Regions from separate parts of the Exiguobacterium sp. UBA1053 genome, predicted to be linked through region 2. Evidence: predicted binding sites of a transcription regulator. Region 2 holds the regulator's gene; each other region holds the start of a gene.

Region 1 (5,703 bases), on a different contig from region 2:
AGGCACTCGGACACTGGGAAGAGGATGCGACGGTCACGGTGCCAATCATTCCGAATCATGCGGACATCCCGACGCTTGCCGCTGCTTTTGCACCTCATGTCACAGCGGATAGTGGTGCCGTCCTGATCCGCAATCACGGGATCACGGTCTGGGCACCGACCGCCTTTGAAGCAAAGAAACACCTCGAAGCCTTCGAGTTTTTATTCAATTACACGTTGACGTTGCAATCATGCCGTCAATCCATTCATTAAAAGGAGGAATCATCTCATGGCAACAGTCTTATTCCAAGAAACAAACACACGGTATACGGATCAAACGGAAGTCGCTGACTTCCTTGCGTCACGCGGCGTTCTTTACGAACAGTGGGACGTTTCGAAACTTCCAGCGCCTCTCGTGGAAAACTTCACACTGACGGATGCGGACAAACAAACGATTCTCGATACGTTCGCTCCAGAAATCAAAGACGTTTCAGAACGTCGTGGGTATCAGACAGCTGATATCATCTCACTTTCGGATACGACACCGAACCTGGATGAGTTGCTCGTCAACTTCCAGAAAGAACATCACCATACGGATGATGAAGTTCGTTTCATCGTCAGCGGTCATGGCGTCTTCGCGATCAAAGACGAAGAGGTCGGCTACTACAATATCGAACTCAATCCTGGTGATTTGATTTCCGTTCCTGTTAACACACGCCACTACTTTACGCTTCAAGACGATCGTAAAGTCGTTGCTGTTCGGATCTTCGTCACGACAGACGGCTGGGTTCCGATTTATGAAAACGAGACGTCAACGGTCTCTTAAGATCGATATAAGCGCTGTTTTCCTTCATATGAAGGAAATCAGCGCTTTTCTTATCGCACAAACATATCACTACATTGACACGTAACCGATATAATGAAGGAAAAGCGATGAGGAAGTGAGCGTCATGCATATTCGTCCCGTAACGGAACACGACTTACCAGCGATTCTCGCCATCTATAACGAAGGCATCGAAGATCGGATCGCAACGCTTGAGACCGACCAAAAGGACTTATCCTTCATGACCCAGTGGTATGCGGAACGCACCGATCGATATGCCGGATATGTCGCTGAAGATGACACAGGTGTCCTCGGCTTCATTTCCCTCGATCCGTATAATCCGCGTCCTGTCTACGCATCCGTCGGTGAGATTTCGGTTTATATCACTCGGACACATCGTGGACAAGGGATTGGCACACGTTTGCTCGAAACGATTGAACAACATGCCCGTGATCATCAGATGCATAAGCTGATCCTCTTTACCTTCCCATTCAATAAAATTGGACAAAAACTCTATATCCGCTCCGGGTTCCGGATCGTCGGAACGTTTAAGGAACAAGGACAGTTGAACGGCGAATATGTCGACGTCATGGCGATGGAGAAACGCTTACGATAGGATTCATTGAATGCCAGACAGGGAATAGTCAATCCGAGTCATTGAGAGAGGATGAACCTAATGGATATTCAACAAATTCGTAATGCAACACTCGTTGTCACGTATGCCAATCAAGTCTTACTGATTGATCCGTTCCTTGGCGAAAAAGGCAGCTTACCTCCCTTCGGTCAAACACCAAATGCCGTCGCCAATCCACTCGTCGACTTACCGGTCGATGTCAAGACACTGCTTGATCCTGACGCAATCTTCGTCACGCACCTGCATGCCGATCATTTCGACGATGCTGCAAAACAACTTCTACCCAAGCATTTGCCACTCTATGCGCAGCAAGAAGAAGACGCGCAACAAATTCGAGAAGCCGGCTTCACGAACGTTTCTTCCTTCGATTCCGGTGTAACGATCGGTGATATCCAAATCCATCGAACAGGTGGACAGCATGGTGTCGGTGAAATCGGCGAACGGATGGGACGTGTGTCTGGGCTCGTCCTCACCCATCCGGACGAACCAACACTTTATATCGCAGGTGATACGATCTGGTGCGACGAGGTCGCGCATGCAATCGAACAACATACACCCGATATCATCGTCGTCAACAGTGGTGCCGCTCAGTTCTTGACCGGAGAGCCGATCACGATGTCACAGCGTGATCTCCTTGCCGTACACGAAGCGGCGGCGGAAGCGACGATCATCGTCTCGCACCTCGAGTCCGTCAACCACTGTCTCTTGCGACGTGATATGATTGCTGACTTTTTAACTGCTTTCCATCTCTCTGCCCATTTCCTGATTCCGGAGGATGGCGAAACGATGTCATTTTAAGAACAGTAACTTTCATTAAAAAGAAGTCCTTGTTTCGAATATCCATCGAAACAAGGACTTCTTTTTGTTATGGGATGACGAGACCTAACAAACGAGCAAAGGCAACTGCTTGCTCTTCCGTAATGACAGCACCTGGTAAAAATCGCGGATCGATCGTAATACCAGAGAGCTCCGTCTGCCGGAGGTCGAGACCTTTTAACGGCGTTTCAATCCATTGACTATCCGTAAGCCGGACCGCTTCGAGTTTCCACTGGGTCGGTTTCACTTCGAAGAACTGTGCTTCTTTCATCGTCGTTTCGCTCCAGTGTTGGTGACGGACCGTACTGCGAATGAACTGTGCGTAATCCGCAAGTCCTTCCTGAATCGTCACATGGTCCAGCGTACAATCTTCGAACTGAACACCCGTCATCCGGCATCCGACGAAGGACACGCGGTGAAAACGAGTTTCTTGGAAGTGACATCCCGTTAAGTCACATTGCTCAAAACGGATATCTTCGAACGAACCACGGTCAAAGGTGAGATTCGCGAACGAGACATTTTGAAAACACACTTGATAGGCATCGATGCGTTCTGTCAGTTCACTCGGCATCGACTCTTTCTCATAACGCGCCCCTTTTAGATACGGGTCATCGATTTCGACTTGATCGAACGTCTCTGGTTGAAGCGTTTTCGGTAATTCTGGTAAACGGATAATGGTCTCTTTCAATGAAGGTTCCCCCTTTTTCTCTCCCTTAGTATATCAAACTCCTTTTATATGAGGGAAAATCGTTCAAATTCCCCTTTTTTCAACAGTTTTTATTTTGAGACACTTTGAGACCATGCTATAGTCAAAGAAAATCAAAATAAGAACATACGTTCTTTTATGTAAAGGAGTGATTCAAATGTTTTCTTCCGTCGTTTTACCACAAGATAAACGTATTTTTTGTGTCGACAGTGTGTCCTTCTACGCCAGTTGTGAATGCCAGTATCGCAATCTCCCTCCCTTGACGACACGCTTAGCGGTCGTCTCCGATTTAAAACGAAGCGGATCCGTCATTCTCGCTGCCACCCCTGCCTTAAAAGCACTAGGAATCAAGACAGCCGGTCGACTATATGAAATCGAGCAATTGCCATACGCTGTTCGTCGCACGATTCAACTTGTCGAACCACGCATGCTCGCTTATATGAAGACGTCAATACGTGTCCTTGATGTCCTGCACCAATTCGCCCCACCTGAAGCGATCCGCGTCTATTCGATTGACGAAAGCTTCATTGACATGACCGGAACCGATCGCCTATTTGGTTCCGACCTGCAAGCTGCCCTCAAAATTAAAGAAGCGATCCTGAAACAGACCGGCATCCACGTCCGGATCGGGATTGGTCCAAATAACGTCATCGCGAAACTGACCCTTGATTTAATCGGGAAAAAAGAAGGCATCGCGCGATGTGGATATGCCGACGTCGCACGACGTCTTCATGATTTTCCGATTCGGAAGATGTGGGGGGTCGGACACCGTATGGAACAACATCTGCAGATGATGGGGATTGAAACAATCGGTGATCTTGCAATGCGCCCTGTCGAAGAGTTGCACGAACGATTCGGTGTCATCGGTGCCGAACTATGGCACCACGCTTGGGGTCTTGACGCGTCACCGACACTTCTTGCGCCTCGTCATCTGTTCGAGAAAGCCCCTCAACGGACGATCGGACACGGTGTGACCTTAATGCAGGACTATTATCAGTTCGAACGCATTCGGAATGTGCTCAATGAACTCGTGCAGGATGTTGCCGCACGTTGTCGCTTTTCGAATCAAGTCGGCTGGACCGTTCACATCGGCGTCCGCTATTCTCGAAACGTCGTCCGAAGTGGTTTCTCCCGTCAAGTGCGGTTGCCTTATCCGACATCCGATGAACGAATCATTCTGCGTCACGTCTTACAATTATTCGAACCGAATTGGCTCGACGGAGAACCTGTTCGTTTTTTATCCGTCGCAGTGGGGCATTTGACTGCCGATCAAGGCACCTTACAGTTGTCTTTGTTCGAGGATAATGCGCGGCTCTGGAAACGACGACGGTTATTAAAAGCAATGGATGTCGTCAACCTCCGCTACGGAAAAGGAACGATTCGCCTCGCTGTCTCGTTTCTTGATACGAGTGTCGCCAAACGTCGTCTTCGTTTCGTCGGCGGTCATCCGGGAGGTGATCTTCATGACAGCGTATCGTGATCGAGGAAATTTAAAATGGATTCCTTTTCTCATGCCGGAACATTTGCAACTGTTGCGGGAATATTATGTCCAGATGCATCAGCTCGACTTGCCTGAAATTGATGAACAGTTGCAAGAATCATGGCACTTTCTGCTTCAAGAAGCTTTAATAGAAGGAAACGAACTTGAAATCACGTATTATAAGGAAAGTAGCTACGTGACGGTCGTCGGTTTCGTGGAACGACTAGAACCCGAACGTTCCGTTCTCTTTCTGCGCGGACGTGAAGTCATTGAAATTCCCTTCACACGAATCGTCCGGATCGAAAACGGGTAAGCTCTCATACAGATGGATGCTTTAAATCGTCCCCGGAAAGAAGGAATAGTCATGTTGGATTGGTTTACTTCCCTCCCCGTCGTCGTGCAAGCATTGCTTGCCGGAATGATGACGTGGGGGTTAACCGCACTTGGTGCGGCACTCGTCTTCGTCTTTACGACGATTGAAAAACGCGTCATGAACATGATGCTCGGTTTTGCCGCCGGCGTCATGATTGCCGCGTCGTTTTGGTCGCTGCTTGCTCCTGCGATCGAGTTCACGGAGCAGGATGGAGGAATCGCCTGGATTCCTGCTGCCATCGGTTTTCTCGCTGGTGGATTTTTCGTCCGTTTGCTTGACTTCGTCACACCGCATTTGCACTTATCTGCACCACTCGAGACAGCGGAAGGTCCTTCGACAGGACTCAAGAAAACGACGTTACTATTTCTTGCGATCACGTTGCACAATATTCCCGAAGGTCTTGCGATTGGTGTCGCTTTTGGCGCCGCTGCCTTAAACATGGACGGGGCGACCGTCGCCGGTGCCTTGACGCTCGCACTCGGTATTGGGATACAAAACATGCCGGAGGGAGCTGCCCTATCGATTCCACTACGCGGTGAAGGAATGTCGCGCCGGCGCGCCTTCCATTACGGTCAATTGTCAGCAATCGTCGAACCGATTGCCGCGATGGTCGGAGCAGCCGCGGTCTTCTTCGTTCAACCGCTTCTACCGTATGCGTTATCGTTTGCTGCCGGAGCGATGATTTTCGTCGTCGTCGAAGAATTGATTCCGGAATCACAAGCAGAGAACGGATCCGATTTAGCAACGCTTGGTCTGATGGTCGGGTTTACGGTCATGATGATTCTCGATGTCGCACTCGGGTGATCTAAAAATATGCGATCATCTCCTCAAAAGAGGAAATGATCGCATATTTGTTCATGCACGTATCTTTAATAGACGCATCGCATTCAGGA
Region 2 (5,703 bases):
TTTCGACTACGCCCAGCGTTCTCTCCTTGGCGATTCAGATTTCGTTCCGGGCGAAAACCTTGTTCGACAGCTCGCCGCATGCCGCGCGCGATTTTTGCGTTATGCAGTTTCCGTTGATATTCTTCCACTAGTGAGACGATCTCAAGGACCATCGCTTCTGCATCAGCAAGCTGGTATTCTCCATCAGAATCAAGTGTCATCAACCGAACACCGTGCTTCTTAAACGTGTGCAAAATAGCGATTTTCGCATTCCCTCGACCAATCCGTGTGTCATCCGTCACGAGGACCGCATCTACCGCATCACGTGTCACATGATCAAGAACCGTCAGCATCCCTTCCCGATCGACGTCATATCCACTCTCTTTTTCAGAGACGACATCCACGACATCAAAACCCTTTTGAGACGCAACCTTCGAAAGTTCCATCCGTTGGCGTTCAATCGAACTATCTTGTGCTTCTTTTTCGGTCGACACCCGACAATAAATCACGACCTTCATCGTACCTCACATCCCTGTTCGTTCTTTCACAACTTTTCCATTTTGTCATTGTTGTGCGATTGGTACAACGATTTTGCTTTTTGAGATGACGTGTTTTGTCTCGACATCATTATTTTTAATCAACCAGTTGACGTATTCTTCATCTGACATCGAACCGTCATTGTAGACTTCAGCAATTTGTTCGACTGTGGCGTTCTCATCGACCGTAACGGAAGCAGTCATCAGTTGCGCCACTTTTTCATCCGGGCGTGGTGTGAGTAAAAAGATCACGAAGGCAATACTTAATGCATAGAAGAGAATTGAAAAAGCATGAGTACGAATCGTATGAATCATCATGAATCCCTCCAAATATGAAATGAATGAGTTAGAATAAATGTTCGCGGAACAATTGTTCGCATAACTCATAATAAACACAGAACCCGTGTTCGGTCAACACAAAATGTCGAACAATTGTTTGTACGCTCATTTGTTCTATGTTATAGTGAATCTAGAAACATATATTCTTACATTTCAAACTTCAATCCAGAAAGAGGTGGCAATTCGTATGCGGAAAATGTCTAAGCGCCAACAAGAGATTCTCGACTACATCGTCTCTGAAGTGAAACTGAAGGGGTATCCACCATCAGTTCGTGAAATCGGAGAAGCAGTCGGACTCGCGTCTAGCTCGACGGTACACGGTCATTTGGATCGACTCGAGAAACGGGGAATGATTCGCCGTGACCCGACGAAACCACGTGCGATTGAGATATTGCTTGATAAGCCTGAAGAAATCACGGAAGCCATCGTCCATGTTCCCGTCATCGGGAAAGTCACAGCAGGTCTTCCGATTACAGCGATTGAAAACATCGAAGAACAGTTCCCGCTCCCTGCACATTATGTAGGAAACGAAACGGTCTTCATGTTGACAATCGATGGTGAATCGATGATTAACGCAGGTATTCTTGACGGCGATCGTGTCATCGTGCGCCAACAAAACACAGCAGAAAACGGAGAAATCGTCGTAGCTATGACCGAAGATAGCGAAGCGACGGTGAAACGGTTCTTCTTAGAAGATCAACAGGTACGTCTACAACCAGAAAATGACTCGATGGATCCGATGTATTTCGATAATGTCTCCATTCTTGGTAAGGTAATCGGCGTGTATCGGACGATTCATTGACGGAGGGACCAGTTACGACTGGTCTTTTTTCATGCCTTCAGGAAATGTACATGATACCGTCAATACCGTCGCACTGACGGGTTACGTTGCGTATTCGGTCGCAACGCAACAAACCGATTGGTTACCAACCGCCATCGGTATCGCTGTCGGTACCCTTTGGTTGTCACCCGACCTCGATTTAAAGTCAGAACCGTATTATCGCTTTGGACCATTTCGAGTCCTTTGGATGCCGTACGTCAAAATCATGCCCCATCGCTCGATCTGGTCACATGGACTGATCATCGGAGACATTATCCGGCTTCTTTATAGTGCTGCGATTCTGATTCCGCTACTATTTTTAAGTCTATATTTTCAGGTTCTTGATTCTACTATGATTGATTCGTGGTTCGCTTCCTTGCCTGCATTCGTCGTCGGTATCATGGTGGCAAGTACGATTCATATCCTACTAGATTATTCCAGCAGTTGGTTTCGACCTAAAAAAAGAAAAAAACGTCGTCGGTAACACCTCTTTTGCTTGCTTGCAAGCAGAATGAGGTGTTTTCTTATCCACTTTTTCGTATCTTTAAACATCAAAATAAAAAATTTCCATTCCTATATTTCAATTATATGTATTGAAAACGTTCTCAATTCGGAGTAATTTAAAGTAGAAAGGCCATTATCTGCTTTAATCCAAAGGGAGGGTTTTTGCATGAATAACTTTGTATTGGAAATGATCGGTACGATGATCCTCATCCTGCTCGGGGATGGAGTCGTCGCCGGTGTCGTCTTGAAAAAGACGAAATCGGAAAACAGCGGATGGATCGTCATCACGTTCGCTTGGGGTCTTGCCGTCATGACAGCAGCATTCGTCGCTGCTGAAAGTGGAGCACACTTGAACCCCGCATTGACGATCGCACTTGCTTTGAACTCTGACCTACCGTGGGCAGACGTTCCGATCTACATTGCCGGACAACTTGTCGGAGCTTTCATCGGCGCCATTCTCGTTTGGCTTCATTACATGAAACATTTTGAAGCGACTGATGATCAAGCTGCAAAACTCGGTGTATTCGCAACAGGTCCAGCGATTCGTCATACGCCGTCGAACTTGATTTCTGAGATCATCGGGACATTTGTTCTCGTCTTCGGTATCTTGGCACTCGGTTTAACAACGTTCGGAGATGGCTTAAAACCACTCATCGTCGGTTTACTCGTCGTCGTCATCGGTCTCTCGCTCGGTGGTACAACAGGGTATGCCATCAACCCGGCTCGTGACCTTGGACCGCGTATCGCGCACGCTATCCTACCGATTCCGAATAAAGGTTCATCTGACTGGGGCTATTCATGGATTCCTGTCGTCGGTCCGATCATCGGTGGAGCGATTGCCGTGTTCATCTATCAATTGATCTACTAAGATCACGTCTCACTAACACATACCGCTCAAGGGGGATTTCGAAATGGAAAACAAGTATATCCTAGCACTCGACCAAGGTACGACAAGCTCACGTGCAATCATCTTCGATCACGATGGGAAAATCGTCAACTCGGCACAACGGGAATTCAAACAGTACTTCCCACAACCAGGCTGGGTCGAGCATGATGCAAACGAAATCTGGGGTTCGATTCTTGCCGTCATGGCCGAAGCACTCGGAACTGCAGATATCAAACCTGAGCAAATCGCTGGAATCGGCATCACGAACCAACGTGAAACGACGGTCGTCTGGAACAAAGAAACAGGTAAACCGGTCTATCACGCACTCGTTTGGCAATCGCGTCAAACGTCTGGTATCTGTGACGACTTAAAAGAACAAGGTTTGAACCAGAAGTTCCGCGATAAAACAGGACTTCTGATTGATGCCTACTTCTCTGGAACGAAAGTCAAATGGATCCTCGATAATGTCGAAGGTGCGCGTGAGCAAGCGGAGAACGGTGAATTGCTCTTCGGTACGATCGATACGTGGCTCGTTTGGAAACTGTCTGGTGGAAAAACGCACATCACGGACTACACGAACGCTTCACGAACATTGATGTATAACATCTACGAACAAAAATGGGATGAAGAGTTACTCGATATCCTCGGTGTTCCTGCTTCGATGTTGCCAGAAGTTCGTCAGTCGAGTGAAGTCTACGACAAAACGGTACCGTATCACTTCTTCGGTTACGAAGTGCCAATCGCTGGTATTGCGGGTGACCAACAAGCCGCACTCTTCGGTCAAACGTGCTTCGAAGCGGGTGAAGGGAAAAACACATACGGAACAGGTTGCTTCATGCTCATGAACACAGGTGAGAAAGCTGTTTCTTCTGATCATGGACTCTTGACGACGATCGCTTGGGGCGTTGATGGAAAAGTCGAATATGCGCTAGAAGGTTCAATCTTCGTCGCTGGTTCTGCGATCCAGTGGCTCCGTGATGGACTCCGGATGTTGAAACACGCGAAAGATTCGGAAGGTTACGCAACAAAAGTCGACTCAACAGACGGTGTTTATGTCGTTCCTGCCTTCGTTGGTCTTGGTGCGCCGTACTGGGATTCAGATGTTCGCGGAGCAATCTTCGGATTAACACGCGGAACTGATAAGGAGCACTTCGTTCGGGCAACGCTTGAATCACTCGCTTACCAAACACGCGACGTGTTAACAGCGATGGAACAAGATTCTGGTATCGAACTGAAGACACTCCGTGTCGACGGTGGTGCTGTAGCTAACAACTTCTTGATGCAGTTCCAATCGGACATTCTCGGCGTTCCTGTTGATCGTCCGCAAATTAACGAAACGACAGCACTCGGTGCAGCCTACCTTGCTGGATTAGCTGTTGGTTACTGGAAAGATAAAGCGGAAATCAAACAACAATGGAAGCTGGATCACCAGTTCAAACCAGAGATGAAAGAAGACGATCGCGAACAACGCTATGCTGGATGGCAAAAAGCGGTGGAAGCGACAATGGTCTTCAAACCATCAAAATAAAACAATTGACCCGGTTCCTTTTGCAGAGGGACCGGGTTTTTGATATCCAATAATATAAAAAACCACTCTTCGCTTTATTGCAAAGAGAGCTCAGACTGTAGACAAAAGGGCTGATTCCAAAAAATGATGCGTTTTTTCACGCCCTTTCCTCAGGCGAGACACCAGCCAGTTTTCCTGCTTCATTCAAGCAGGAAAGCGGGTCTTATTTGTCTCTGACAGCGTAAATATGCGCTTGTTCCTGTAGGAGTGGCGTGTGACGCATCTTTTTTTATACTCGGAAGAAAGATCAGAGAAGCGTTTTGTTCACTCGACATCGCTTCCTAGGGAAAAACAAGCAAGAGCGACCCTGCAGCGAAGCGAAGCGGCGCGATGCTTGTCCCAGGAAAACGATTCGAGGCGAACAAAAAAGCGCAATCCTTCTCATTAGAGAACAATTGCACTTTGTCTTCAGTATCGAGGGCTTCACCAATTATTTACCGAACTCTTTTTTCAATCCGTCTTCAATCTCATCAACGGATTTCGACTGTCCGCTAAGAACAGCCGCTAAAAACGCGCCTTCGACGAGTGGTGCGTCGATAAACCGAACCGTCCGTTCGCCACTATATAGTTCAAGGGCCAGTTCCGTGTTCATCGTCGCAGAACCGATATCCGTTAAAACAACTCCATCATCGTCCAGTGTATTTAGTGTTTCTTCGATTCGCGTCGCGTCCGTTCCGATGCTACCGTCCTCAAGACCTGCCGCTACTAAGACTGGCGTATCCGGTGCCATCTCTGCTAACAGTTCCTTTAGTCCAGCTGCAAGTTTTTCACTATGGGAAACGAGTACAAGATTAACCATGAAGCACCTCCGCGATTTCGCCGAGTAACAAAGCACTCGATAGACTACCTGGGTCCTGAACGCCTTCCGTCGCTTCACCGAAATAAGACGCACGCCCTTTCGTTGCGATACGCGCTTTCGTATCAGCAAGCGCTTGATCGATTGCCGCTCTCAAATCCCCTTCTTGCGAGAGCGCCTCTTGGAACGGTGTCCAGATATCGACCATCGTCTTTTGACCGAATTCCGATTTCCCACGCGATTTGATGCCTTCCGTCGCTTCATGGAAAGCATCCG
Region 3 (5,703 bases), on a different contig from region 2:
TCCGAGTCGTAAGTCACGAATGATTTCAATCCGTTCCAGCGTCTTGATCTCCGAGTGCATATAGTTGACCTTGACACCATTCTCTTTCAAGTAATCAGTCAAATCTTCTGCCATCTTCTTCGTCAGTGTCGTCACGAGAACACGTTCGTTCTTCGCTACCCGGTCACGGATGTTATCCATCAAGTAATCGATTTGTCCCGTGATCGGATGAATCTCGATCGTCGGATCAACGAGACCGGTCGGACGGATGATTTGCTCGACCATCTCTTTTGAATGTTCGAGTTCATACGGTCCTGGTGTCGCCGAGATATAGATCGCCTGACTGACTTTTTCCTCAAACTCCTCGAACCGTAACGGACGGTTGTCTTTTGCCGACGGGAGACGGAAACCGTGGTCGACGAGGACTTGTTTCCGTGCCTGGTCCCCGTTATACATCCCGCGAATTTGTGGCAGCGTGACGTGCGACTCATCGGCAACGAGTAAGAAGTCCTTCGGGAAGTAATCGAGCAACGTATACGGTGTTGCCCCTTCCGGCATCAAGTTCAAGTGACGCGAGTAATTCTCGATTCCGGAGCAATAGCCCATCTCACGCATCATCTCAAGATCATAGTTCGTCCGTTGTTCGAGCCGTTGCGCTTCAAGCAACTGATTGTCTTCACGTAACTTCGCAAGCTGGACCTCTAGTTCCTTCTCGATGTTCGCGATCGCCTTCTGCAGACGGGTATCCCCCGTCACGAAGTGGGACGCCGGGAAGATTGAGATGTGCTCGCGGTCCGCAACGATCTCACCTGTCAGCGGATCCATGTCACGGATCCGTTCGATCTCGTCACCGAAGAACTCGACCCGGACACACTGTTCGTCGCGTGACGCCGGGAAGATTTCGACGACGTCTCCGCGGACGCGGAACCGTCCGCGCTGGAAGTCGATGTCGTTACGCTCATACTGAATGTCGATCAGACGACGGAGCATCTCGTTTCGCCCCATCTCATTGCCGACACGCAGTGACAAGACGTGATTGTTATACTCTTCCGGGTTACCGAGACCATAGATACACGAAACAGACGCGACGATCAAGACGTCCTCCCGTTCGAACAGGGCGGACGTCGCCGAGTGACGTAGTTTATCAATCTCATCGTTGATCGAAGAGTCCTTCTCAATGAACGTATCCGTCGATGGGACATACGCTTCCGGTTGATAATAATCATAAAAACTAACGAAGTATTCGACCGCATTGTTCGGGAAGAATTCCTTGAACTCCGAGTAGAGTTGTCCCGCTAGTGTTTTGTTGTGGGCAAGGACGAGCGTCGGTTTCTTGATTTCCTTGATGACGTTCGAGACCGTGAACGTCTTCCCGGTACCGGTCGCCCCAAGCAACGTCTGATGTCGTTCGCCTTGTTTTAGCCCAGTCACCAATTTTTCGATTGCCGTCGGCTGATCACCGCCTGGCTCAAATGGTGAAACGAGTTCAAAATCCATCGTTTGCTTCCCCCTCATCACGTAAAAAATCTATTTTTATTGTACCACTTTACGAACAAACATTCGATTATGAAGTGCTCCTTTTAGGAAGTTACCCTTTTTTTCGAAAATGCAAAAGTTTCTTTTTGCTTCGAGTGTTGATCCTCGATTTTTCTGCCGACAAAAAAATCCCCGTCACGGCTGTTCCGTGACAGGGATGTACTCGTTAATGCAAGGACCGCACTTTAGTGCGACCATGGACCGGCTCGTTGACGAACAGAATACCAAGTTCATGATGATCTTGTTCATAGAAGGCACGTTGCGCAAACCGGATGTCGCCGTTATGGTTCATGACTTCAAGACGCAGATACGGTTTGTGTTTTTGGATGGCTTCGTAGAACGATGTTTCCGAATCGACCTTCTCACCATTGACCTTATAGATCGCTTCGCCCGGAATCAAGCCCATCTCGGCAGCTGGTTTATCAGGTAGCGTTCCGAGTATGACGGCACCACGCGTTCCATTGAGGAACAATGGTGTCTGTGCCCGGTTCAAGCGTTTGACCCGCTGATGCAATAGGATGTGCAGGACGAGCAACAGGACGATCCCGTACAGCCATTCAGCTTGTCCCGTGACGTATGCAAGAACCGTCAATAGAATCGCGACGAGACTCGTAATCAAACGTCCTTGGACGAGCGGACGCATCAATTCTTTCGGCAACTTACCCGTAAAGAGGAAGCTGAAGCCGATTGGTAACCAGAGAACGATCGGAACGAGCTCTGGAAAGCTGTAACGTGGCCACCAGGCTTCAAGCACGTCGCCCGGAACAAAGACGAGCAAAGGCAATAGCCAAAGTTTATTCGCTGACAGCCCACCGATGAAGCGACCACGCTTCGAAACGACGAGTGACGGTGACAGGCGTCGCTTTCCGCGCCACCAGACGAGGAGACATTCCGCGACGAGCGTTAACGTCGCAAGCAATAAAATCATTTTCGACTCAACCGTTCGAACCGGATCAAGACGTGAATCCATTAGGAACCAGCCGGCAAGTCCAAGCAAGACGATCGGCCAGAGCGGTACGTTCAAGCGAACGATCCCGACCAACAACAGGACGCTCGAGAGTCCGAGTAACAACAGAGCGTATTGCGGCGTCAGCGTCAATCCGAGCCAGCCACTGACGACCGATAAGACGAGACCAATTAGTAACCCAGGTAAAAGTGTTTCGAGGACATCGCTTCGTTTACCGTGTGTCCGGGAGCGAAATAGTCCACGTTCCCGTTTGACACGCCGGATGCCGATGACCCAACTGACAAGGAGTGCTAACCACAAGGTCGGACTGGCGATGAGACTAATCGCGGTCCAACCAATTTCATCGAGTAATTCCACGCGCATTCAGACCTCTTTCCATTCCTTATTATTGAGCAGCGACCTCGAGTGCTTTTTTCCGCTGGACGTCATTTTTGTCGTCCTCGAGTTTCTTCAGGAGACGCGTCTCCATCTCACCCGCTGTCTGCTGATCGATTTTTCCAGTGACGTCGAGTTTCGCATCCTTTTGCAAAGCTTCAACGGCTTGCTTCATCGTGTCACCAAAATACCCATCCTGTCCTTTTGGCTCGTAACCGATCGCTTCGAGGACTAAGTGAGCGTTTTCGACCGATTTTCCATAATCACCGACTTCAAGCGACTTCTGATCAGTCAGGATCTTCGTCACGTTGAAGTAATCTGGTTGTTTGACTTCGATCGTCGGCTTGACTCCTTTTTTGTGAATCCAGTTGCCGTCCGGCGTCAGCCATTTGTTCGTCGTCAACTTCAAATCACTACCGTCCTTTAAGTCGTAGGCACTTTGGACGATGCCTTTACCGAACGATTTCGTACCAACGACCTCAGCCCCGGCACCTTCCTTCAGACCGGCTGCCAGAATCTCAGACGCAGACGCGGATCCGCCGTCTTCGAGCACGACGATGTTATAAGGTTTCTTCTCGTCTGCCTTCCCGAATTCCTGCTGTCGCTCCCCTTTATTGTTCTCGACTTGATAAATCGGAACGTCCTTCGGAATGAACGGTGCAATCATGCTCGAGACAGCCGTTAAGAGACCACCCGGATTCCCACGGACGTCGATGACGAGTCCATCGATGTTCTGACTCTCGAGTTTCGCAAGCCCTTCCTCGAACTCTTTAGCCGTCGGTTCTGAGAACTGTGTCACTTGCAAGACACCAATCTTCTTCCCGTTGACGTCCTCAGTCGACGTATAGACCGTCTCGATCGGAATCGTATCCCGTTTAATCGTGATGTCCATCGCATCTTGTCCACTACGTTGAATCGTCAGGACGACATTTGTTCCTTTTTCACCACGGATTTTCTTGACCGCCTGATCCGTCTTTTGCCCTTTCGTCGACTTGCCGTCGATTTCTAAGATGACGTCACCCGGTTTGATCCCGGCTTTTTCAGCGGGTGATCCCTTAATCGGTGAGACGATGACGATCGATTCGCCTTTTTGTTCAAGCGTCGCACCAATCCCTTCAAACGAAGACGATAGATTCGTATTGAACGATGCTGTCTCCGACTCGTCCATATAGACGGAATACGGATCGTCAAGCACTTCCGCCATACCGGATAGCGCACCGTCCAGCAGTTCCTTATCCGTTACGTCCTCTAGATAGTTCTGTTCGATCATTTGACGGACCTGATCAACTTTTTTCCAATCACCCGTCGCATTCGCAGACGACGATGACGTCGAGACAGAATCCGTTCCGCCAGCCGCTAGCATCCCGACAGCGCCTGCCCCTAAACCAAGCCCGAAGGTACTGACCGCGATGACTGCTGTTGTAGATTTTTTCACGCTTGATTCCCCACTTCCGTTAAAAAACGCAGTATTTTTTTCAGTATAGCAAAAAAAGATAGGTTACCCTATCTTTTCGGTATTCTGTGGGATGTCAAAAGATGTACGGTGCCGGATCCACTGCATTCGGTTGTCCGACCGCCCACTCTCCCTTATGCAATTCGAAATGCAGATGCGGTCCTGTCGACCAGCCGGTTGAGCCAAGCGTCCCGACCGTTTGACCAGGCATGACCGTTTGCCCCGCCGACACACTGATTGAGTCAAGATGCGCATAGACGGTCGTATAGACCTGTCTGTCAATCAAATGCGTCACCATGACGACATTCCCGTAACCGGTCGCACTACCGGCACGGAGGACAATCCCTCCAGCTGCCGCGTGAATCGGCGTTCCTTTCGCGTTGACGAGATCGATGCCCGTATGCAACTCCGGTTTCCCTGTCAATGGATTGTTCCGCGGACCAAATGGTGACGATACATAACCTTTGACTGGTAAGTGGAACGGGCGACTGACGTCGACATCAGCACTCGTATCCGGTGTTGCACTTGGCGTCTCGGTCTCAGGAACCGACGTCTCTGTTTTTGGTGTCTCTGCTTTCGGTGCTTCTCCTTGTTTCTGTTCCTGCGCCGCTGCCTCTCGTGCAGCTTCGGCAGCTTCTGCGGCTTCCGCTTGACGCTTGGCTTCTGCTGCCCGTGCCGCTTCTTCGGCTTTACGTTTCGCTTCTTCTTTTGCTTTCCGTTCGGCTTCTTGCAGAGCAATCAATTCGTTTTGGATCAGACGACGCTGATCCGCGAGGATTTCCGCCTCCTCGGCTTTCGAGAACTGCTCTTGTTGTAGTTCCTTGACCTTTGTGTTCAACTGGACGACGAGCTTTCGCTTCAAATCAGACTCCGCGATGATCCGCGTCTGAAGCACGAGTAACTTCCGTTGTTCCTGTTTCATGCTCTCCAGTAATAACGCTTGTTCCGAGCGCTGTTCGTTCAGCTGCTTGACGTTCGCCTTATAGGCTTGCAAGACGTTATCGTCTTGCTTGATGATCTCACTGACCGTACTGAAACGCGAAATCAAATCACCGAAATCCTTCGCGTCGAGCAAGACCTCGATGTATTTGACGTCTCCTTTTTGCTGAACGGCACGCAATCGGCTTCCGAGCAAATCTTCTTGCTGATGCAGTTCCTTCAACGTCTCGGAAATCGCTTCTTCCGTCAGACGCAATTGTTCCTTAGATGCAGCAACAGCCGCTTGTTGATCGGCTATTTTAAGCGCTAAATCATCCAAACGGCTGTTGACTTCATCCAGTTGCGCACGGGCTTCCTTGCGCTCCTGTTTCGTCAAGATTAACTTCTCTGATGTCTGATTCTGTGATCGTTCCGTCTCTTTCAGACGGCTTTCGACCTCCTGTTGTTCCTTCAG

The links. The regulator LexA, encoded in region 2, represses DNA repair genes until DNA is damaged. The targets are predictions, from matches to a motif close to CGAACATATGTTCG.
Positions count from the first base shown of each region.
Region 1: B3G15_RS05380 (DNA polymerase thumb domain-containing protein) is a predicted target of LexA. The motif match lies at 3,079-3,092, and genes of this name have one in related genera.
Region 3: uvrB (excinuclease ABC subunit UvrB) is a predicted target of LexA. The motif match lies at 1,529-1,542, and genes of this name have one in related genera.

Region 1 is NZ_DCDO01000006.1:20,124-25,826, forward strand. Features, by position in the region: gene B3G15_RS05355 (methylthioribulose 1-phosphate dehydratase) at 1-251, shown strand, start outside; gene B3G15_RS05360 (1,2-dihydroxy-3-keto-5-methylthiopentene dioxygenase) at 268-804, shown strand; gene B3G15_RS05365 (arsinothricin resistance N-acetyltransferase ArsN1 family A) at 929-1,417, shown strand; gene B3G15_RS05370 (MBL fold metallo-hydrolase) at 1,478-2,233, shown strand; gene B3G15_RS05375 (pentapeptide repeat-containing protein) at 2,301-2,939, opposite strand; gene B3G15_RS05380 (DNA polymerase thumb domain-containing protein) at 3,115-4,437, shown strand; gene B3G15_RS05385 (YolD-like family protein) at 4,421-4,750, shown strand; gene B3G15_RS05390 (ZIP family metal transporter) at 4,802-5,614, shown strand; gene B3G15_RS05395 (heavy metal translocating P-type ATPase) at 5,666-5,703, opposite strand, start outside.
Region 2 is NZ_DCDO01000003.1:170,723-176,425, forward strand. Features, by position in the region: gene B3G15_RS01885 (YneB family resolvase-like protein) at 1-497, opposite strand, end outside; gene yneA (cell division suppressor protein YneA) at 543-830, opposite strand; gene lexA (transcriptional repressor LexA) at 1,042-1,656, shown strand; gene B3G15_RS01900 (metal-binding protein) at 1,688-2,158, shown strand; gene B3G15_RS01905 (MIP/aquaporin family protein) at 2,345-3,046, shown strand; gene glpK (glycerol kinase GlpK) at 3,090-4,592, shown strand; gene dhaM (dihydroxyacetone kinase phosphoryl donor subunit DhaM) at 5,062-5,430, opposite strand; gene dhaL (dihydroxyacetone kinase subunit DhaL) at 5,423-5,703, opposite strand, start outside.
Region 3 is NZ_DCDO01000013.1:746,429-752,131, forward strand. Features, by position in the region: gene uvrB (excinuclease ABC subunit UvrB) at 1-1,476, opposite strand, end outside; gene B3G15_RS11535 (PDZ domain-containing protein) at 1,682-2,845, opposite strand; gene B3G15_RS11540 (S41 family peptidase) at 2,868-4,292, opposite strand; gene B3G15_RS11545 (M23 family metallopeptidase) at 4,387-5,703, opposite strand, start outside.